One region of the Mesorhizobium sp. B2-4-1 genome, then DNA from elsewhere that is predicted to be linked to it. Evidence: predicted binding sites of a transcription regulator. Region 1 holds the regulator's gene; the other holds the start of a gene.

Region 1 (3,412 bases):
CTCGACCGTTCGCAGGATCTCAACCTGCTCAGGACCAAGATCGGCATGGTGTTCCAGAAGCCGACGCCGTTCCCGATGTCGATCTACGAGAACATCGCCTTCGGCGTCAGGCTCTATGAGAAGCTCAGCAAGGCGGAGATGGACGGCCGTGTCGAGCAGGCGCTGAAGCGCGCGGCACTGTGGAGCGAGGTCAAGGACAAGCTCAACGCCAGCGGCCTCAGCCTTTCGGGCGGCCAGCAGCAGCGCCTCTGCATCGCCCGCACGGTGGCGGTGAAGCCGGAGGTCATCCTGCTCGACGAGCCTGCCTCGGCGCTCGATCCGCTGTCGACCGCCAAGATCGAGGAGCTGATCGACGAGTTGCAGGCCGATTATACGATCGTCATCGTCACCCACAACATGCAGCAGGCGGCGCGCGTGTCGAAGCAGACCGCCTTCATGTATCTGGGCGAGCTGGTCGAGTTCGACCGCACCGAGAAGATCTTCACGTCGCCCCGCGAGAAGCGCACGCAGGACTATATCACCGGCCGCTTCGGCTGATCCCAGGCATACGAGGACCAAGATCATGGCCGAACACACAGTCGCAGCCTTTGACGAAGATCTCGGACAGATCAGCAGGCTGATCCGCGACATGGGCGATCTCGCCTCATCGATGGTCGGCGGCGCGACCAAGGCGCTCCTGAATTCCGACAACGCGCTCGCCCAGCGCGTCGTCTCCGACGACGCGATCATGGATGCGCGCCAGCGCGAACTCGACGACCGCGCCATCACCCTGATCGCCAAGCGGCAGCCCATGGCGGACGATCTGCGCCATGTCGTCGGCTCGATCCGCATGGCGGGCGATCTCGAACGCATCGGCGATCTCGCCAAGAACATCGCCAAGCGCGTCGGCACCGTCGGCCTTGCCGCCACGCCGCGCGACCTGTCGCACTCCATCGACGCCATGGCGCAGCTTGTGCTGATCCAGGTGCAAGGCGTGATCGAGGAGTATGCGGCGCGCGATGCCGCGGCACTTGCCAAGCTGCGCGCCGACGATGAACGCATCGACGTCAAATACACATCGGTGTTCCGCGAGCTGCTGACCTACATGATGGAGGATCCGCGCAACATCACCGCCTGCACGCATCTTTTGTTCTGCGCCAAGAATCTCGAGCGCATCGGCGATCACGTGACCAACATTGCCGAAAATGCCTATTATGTGCTGACCGGCACGCAATTGCCCGCCAATCGCCCGAAGCAGGACGAGACGGCGATGTCGGCGCCAGCGGCTTGACGGCAGGGGTGACCAGTCGATGATCGCGCCACGCATCATGGTGGTGGAGGACGAGGAGCCGCTGGGTGTGCTGCTCCGTTACAATCTGGAATCGGAGGGTTATCAGGTAGAGGTGGTGACGCGCGGCGACGAAGCCGAGATCCGCTTGCAGGAGAATGTCCCTGACCTTCTTGTGCTCGACTGGATGGTGCCGGCGGTGTCCGGCATCGAGCTCTGCCGCCGTCTCCGCATGCGGCCCGAGACCGAGCGGCTGCCGATCATCATGCTGACGGCGCGCGGCGAGGAAAGCGACCGGGTGCGCGGTCTCTCCACCGGCGCCGACGACTATCTGGTCAAGCCGTTCTCAACGCCGGAATTCATGGCACGCGTCAAGGCGCTGCTGCGCCGCGCCAAGCCCGAAGTTCTGTCCAGCGTGCTCAAGGTCGGCGACATCGTGCTCGACCGTGAATCGCACCGGGTCTACCGCAAGAAAAGCGAGATCCGGCTCGGGCCGACCGAGTTCCGCCTGCTCGAATTCATGATGCGACATCCCGGCCGCGTGTTCTCGCGCAGCCAACTGCTCGACAATGTCTGGGGCGAAACGATCTATATCGACGAGCGCACCGTGGACGTGCATGTCGGCCGGCTGCGCAAGGCGGTCAACAATGGCCGCATGCCTGACGTGATCCGCACCATTCGGGGCGCGGGGTATGCGATTCGCGAAGACTAGGGATATGTCACGCAACGTTCTCGCCCACGCCTGATTTCGCCTGTGCCCCCGGCGCGAAAATCTCCTGGTCGACGAAGGTCAGCGCGCGCATGGCGCAGCCCTCGCGGATCAGTGGCAGTTCGTTCGGCTCGGTGTCGAAGGAAATCGATTTCGAGTGCTGGCCGCCGGCGGTCTGGGCAATGGCCTCGCGCAGAGCCGGCTCGATCAGGTCGAAGGCGGCGGCGCTGACGCCGACCATGGCGACCGGCGCCGGATCGATCAGCGCGAACAGGCTGCCAAGGCCGTAACCCAGCGCCTCGCCGGCCTTGCGGTAGGCTTCGCGCTCCGGCCCGTCCTTTTCGCGCGCCGAGGCCGCCAGGGTGCGCATGTCGGCGTCGCTGACGTCGACGGGCTCGGTGTCCTCGCCAAGCTGCCTCGCGTTGCGCCAGATGGCATAGTTGCCGGCATAGGCCTCGACGCAGCCGCGCCGCCCGCAGCGGCAGAGCGCCCCGCCGGGGCGATGGATCATGTGGCCGAACTCGCCTCCGGATGAATGGGTGCCGGTGAACAGTTCACCCTTCAGCACCAAGCCCATGCCGATGCCGTGCGACAAAAGGATGGCGATGAAGTCGTCGCGGTAGCGCTGGGGATCGCGCCAGCGCAGCGCCACCGCCATCATGTTGCAATCGTTCTCCATGGTGGCGGGAATGCCGAACTCGGCCTCCAGTATGTCGGCGAAGGCGATGTCGGTCTGCGGCGTGATCGGCGACCACAGCATGGTGCGCGCATCCGTGTCGGTGATGCCCTGGATCGCCAGCGCGATACGGGCGATGCTGCCGACGTCGAGGTCGGGATCCTCGAACCGCCGCCTGACGATGGCCACGCATTCGCCGATCAGCGCCTCGCGCGACAGGGTGAGCGTGTCCAGCCGGCGCTGCTCTTCAGATATCACCTGGCCGGCATAGTCGATGACGGCGACGGAGAGAAAATTCAGCGACAGCACCACGGTCATCACCGCCGCGGCTTCAGGGTTGAGGCTGAGGCCGACCTGCGGCCGGCCGCGTTTCAGCGCACCGGCCTCGCTCGGCTTGCTCTGCGCCAGGATGCCTTCGCCAATCAGGTCGGAGGAGATCGCCGATATGGTGGAATGGCTGAGCCCGGTGGTCGCGGCAATCTCGGTGCGCGAGGGCTGCCCGGCACGGCGCACGGCCGCGATCACCATCGCCCGGTTGCGTCGGCGCAAATCGTCGTGGCGGATTCCGACCGACATGTTTCTCGCATCCTCCCCGTCGCCGCGTTCTCTCCCCAGGATCCCGACGACCGTCAAATACTGGCAGAACCGGCCTTGGCTGTCATTATTTATTCCGGAGCTCGAAAAAAATTCACGAGGACATCAAAATACATCAGAATCGACGTTGACAGCGTTCCGACGATGGACCAGTGTTTTTTCGAGG
Region 2 (3,412 bases), on a different contig from region 1:
CAGGCCGACTGCATCGTCACCGACTGCTGGGTGTCGATGGGCCAGGAGCACCGTGCCCGCGGCCACAATGTGTTTTCGCCCTACCAGGTCAACGCCAAGCTGATGGCCAAGGCAAAGCCCGACGCGCTGTTCATGCATTGTCTGCCGGCGCATCGCGGCGAGGAAGTGACCGACGAGGTCATCGACGGTCCACATTCGGTGGTGTTCGACGAGGCCGAGAACCGGCTCCACGCCCAAAAGGCCGTGCTTGCCTGGTGTCTTGGGGCCTGAAGTGGACTTGAAGTGTCTTGGCGCTTGACGTGCCGGGGAACTTGATCTCCGGAGGCGCGATGCCTATCTGCGCGGCATCACGCAAATCAAGCGCGTTTAGACGCATGCTCCCCAAAGGGCGGCATGGCCGCGCCCTGGAGCTTTGTCATGCTGGAAACCCATCAAGTGGCTGAACATCACCCCAAACTCGGCGAATTCGGTTACGCCGGCGATGATCACGTCGTGCCCTTCGAGGTCGGCCCGCTCGATGTGCGCGGCCGCACCGTTCAGCTCGGGCCGATGCTCGATGCGATCCTTGGCCGCCATGATTATCCCGAGCCGGTCGCCCGGTTGCTGGCGGAAGCCTGTGTGCTGACGGTGCTGCTCGGCACCTCGCTCAAGTTCGAGGGCAAGTTCATCCTGCAGACCCGCACCGACGGGCCTGTCGACATGCTGGTCGCGGATTTTTCCACCCCCTCGGCGCTGCGTGCCTATGCGCGCTTCGATGTCGACCGGCTGGAGGCGCTGATTGCGGCCGGCGAGACCTCGCAGCAGACGCTGCTCGGCAACGGTGTGCTGGCGCTGACCATCGACCAAGGTGCCCACACGCAACGCTACCAGGGCATCGTCCAGCTCGACGGCGAGACCCTGGAAGAGGCCGCGCGCACCTATTTCCGCCAGTCGGAGCAGATCCCGACCGATCTCCGGCTTTCGGTCGCCAAGCTTTTGACGCCCGGCCCCGGCGGCGCGCGCGAGCAGTGGCGGGCGGGCGGCATCCTGGCGCAGTTCCTGCCGCAGGCCTCCGAGCGCATGCGCGTTCCTGACCTGCCCGGCGGGGATGGCGATCCGCGCGAGGAGATCCACGATCCCACAGACAATTCCTGGCAGGAATTACTGGCGCTGCTCGGCACCATCGAGCCGACCGAACTGATCGATCCGACCATCGGCGCAGAGCGGCTGCTCTATCGTCTGTTCCACGAGCATGGCGTCCGCGTCTTCGGCGGCGTTCCCGTCGCCGATCAGTGCTCATGCTCCCGCGACAAGATCCGCGGCATCCTCGAGGGCTTCTCCGCGCAGGAGATCAAGGACAGCACCGAGGACGGCGGCATCCACGTCGCTTGCGAGTTCTGTTCGACGCAATATGACTTCGACCCGGCGGAATTTACGACGCAGTAGGGTTCTTGTTTCTCCCCGTTCTACGGGGAGAAGGGGCCCAAGAGCGGATGAGGGGCGGCGCTGCCCCTCATTCCTGCCGGACATTTCTCGCCGTATAGTGACGGGGAGAACGACGCTGTCGCCGATTTCGCCTCGTCTAATTCACCGTCCGCCTTGTCCCCGGCAGGTCGAGTGAGAAGGCGGGGATGGCGATGTCGAATGTCTCGCCCCGCTCGTTGCGCATGGTGTAGTGGCCGACCATGATCCCCGACGGGGTCGAGAGCGGACAGCCCGACGTGTATTGATAGCTGTCGCCGGGATTGAGTTCGGGCTGATCGCCGACCACGCCGGCACCTCGCACTTCCTCGACCCGGCCGGCGCCGTCGGTTATGTGCCAATAGCGCGACAACAGCTGCACGAATTCGTCGGACTGGTTGTCGATCGTTATCTGGTAGCCCCAGACATAGCGGTTTTCCGAAGGATCCGAGCGGTCCTCGAGATAGAACGGCCTGACCTGCACTTCGATGTTGCGCGTGACGGCGCGGTACATGAGCGGCTCCAAAACAAATCCGGTGTGGAACATTCGGCGCTCTTTGCGGTTCGATCAACCGTGCGCGTCCGAGTTGCTGTCCCTGAAGGGCAGGTGCCGACAAACAATGTCATTTGAGTGACACATGACAATGATGGTGTGCACCAGCAATGCCGGGCGACTCGGGCGCTCTGTCGAACTGTCGAAAACGGCCGCCAAGCGGGCCGGGTTTTCTGGAGTGACCGGATATCGATGGAACTCGCTCTCATAACCGGCTCGCTTTCGATCGCTCTTATCGCCTCAAATCTCGCCAGCATCCTGCTCGCCTGCTCGCGCCTGAAACGGCGCGCCGCCATCGCGCCGCCGGCCGGCAAGCCGCTGCCTGTCTCGATCGTCATCCCGGCGCGCGGCGTCGAGCCGTTTACCCATGAGACGCTTGAGCGCGCTTTCTCGCTCGACTGGCCGCGCTACGAACTGATCTTCTGTGTCGCCCATGCCGACGACCCCGCGGTCAAGCCGATCCGCGCCGCGATTGCCCGCTTTCCAGCCGTGCCGGCCCGCCTGCTCACCGGCGACGACCGCGTCAGCGCCAACCCGAAACTGAACAACTGCGTCAAGGGCTGGGAGGCAGCGCGCCACGACTGGGTCATTCTCGCCGATTCCAACGTGCTGATGCCGAAAGACTACGTCCAGCACCTGATGGCGGCATGGCGGCGGGACACCGGCCTGGTTTGCTCGACGCCGATCGGTTCGCGGCCCGACGGCTTCTGGGCAGAAGTCGAATGCGCTTTCCTCAACACGCTGCAGGCGCGCTGGCAATATGCCGGCGAGGCGCTTGGCCTCGGCTTTGCCCAGGGCAAGAGCATGTTGTGGAACAAGCAGATGCTCGACGCCAATGGCGGCATCCGTGTGCTCGCCGCCGAGATCGCGGAGGATGCCGCGTCGACCAAACTGGTCAACAGGCTCGGCCTGCGCGTCAATCTCGTCGCTTCGCCCTTCGAGCAGCCGCTCGGGCAGCGCATGCCGGGCGAGATCTGGTCGCGCCAGGCCCGCTGGGCGCGCCTGCGCCGCGTCACCTTTCCGCTCTTCTTCGCGCCCGAGATCCTGACCGGCGTGGCGGCTCCGCTCGTGCTGGCGCTGATCGCCGCCGCCAGCGCCGGCGTCAGCCTGCCCATGACAGCGCTTTGCGTGCTGGCGCTCGCCTACCTGCCGGAATGCATGCTCGCCTCGGCAAAGGGCTGGTATCTGTCGCCGCGCATCGTCACCGCGATGATCGCACGCGACCTGATGTTGCCGGCGATCTGGATGCGCGGTTGGCTGGGCGGGGCCGTCGACTGGCGCGGCAACGCCATGACCATCGGCACCAAGGCGGCCGAGCTCGAAGAGACGCCCTCCCGCGCTTGATGTCGGCGGTTCAGCTTGATGTCGAGGAAGGTTATCGTATATACAAAAATTGTTGAATAAGGCTCTATTTTTGTG

Evidence for each region. The regulator PhoB, encoded in region 1, activates phosphate uptake and scavenging genes when phosphate is short. The targets are predictions, from matches to a motif close to TGTCATNNANCTGTCAT.
Region 2: a site for PhoB is predicted at 2,062-2,078, ahead of FJ949_RS14750 (ceramide glucosyltransferase). Genes of this name have one in related genera too.

The regions. Positions count from the first base shown of each region.
Region 1 covers NZ_VFVN01000013.1:63,328-66,739, forward strand. Annotated here, with positions in the region: gene pstB (phosphate ABC transporter ATP-binding protein PstB) at 1-537, shown strand, start outside; gene phoU (phosphate signaling complex protein PhoU) at 563-1,270, shown strand; gene phoB (phosphate regulon transcriptional regulator PhoB) at 1,290-1,979, shown strand; gene FJ949_RS26285 (ROK family protein) at 1,987-3,228, opposite strand.
Region 2 covers NZ_VFVN01000005.1:80,421-83,832, reverse strand. Annotated here, with positions in the region: gene argF (ornithine carbamoyltransferase) at 1-270, shown strand, start outside; gene FJ949_RS14760 (Hsp33 family molecular chaperone) at 394-1,425, shown strand; gene apaG (Co2+/Mg2+ efflux protein ApaG) at 1,562-1,954, opposite strand; gene FJ949_RS14750 (ceramide glucosyltransferase) at 2,186-3,337, shown strand.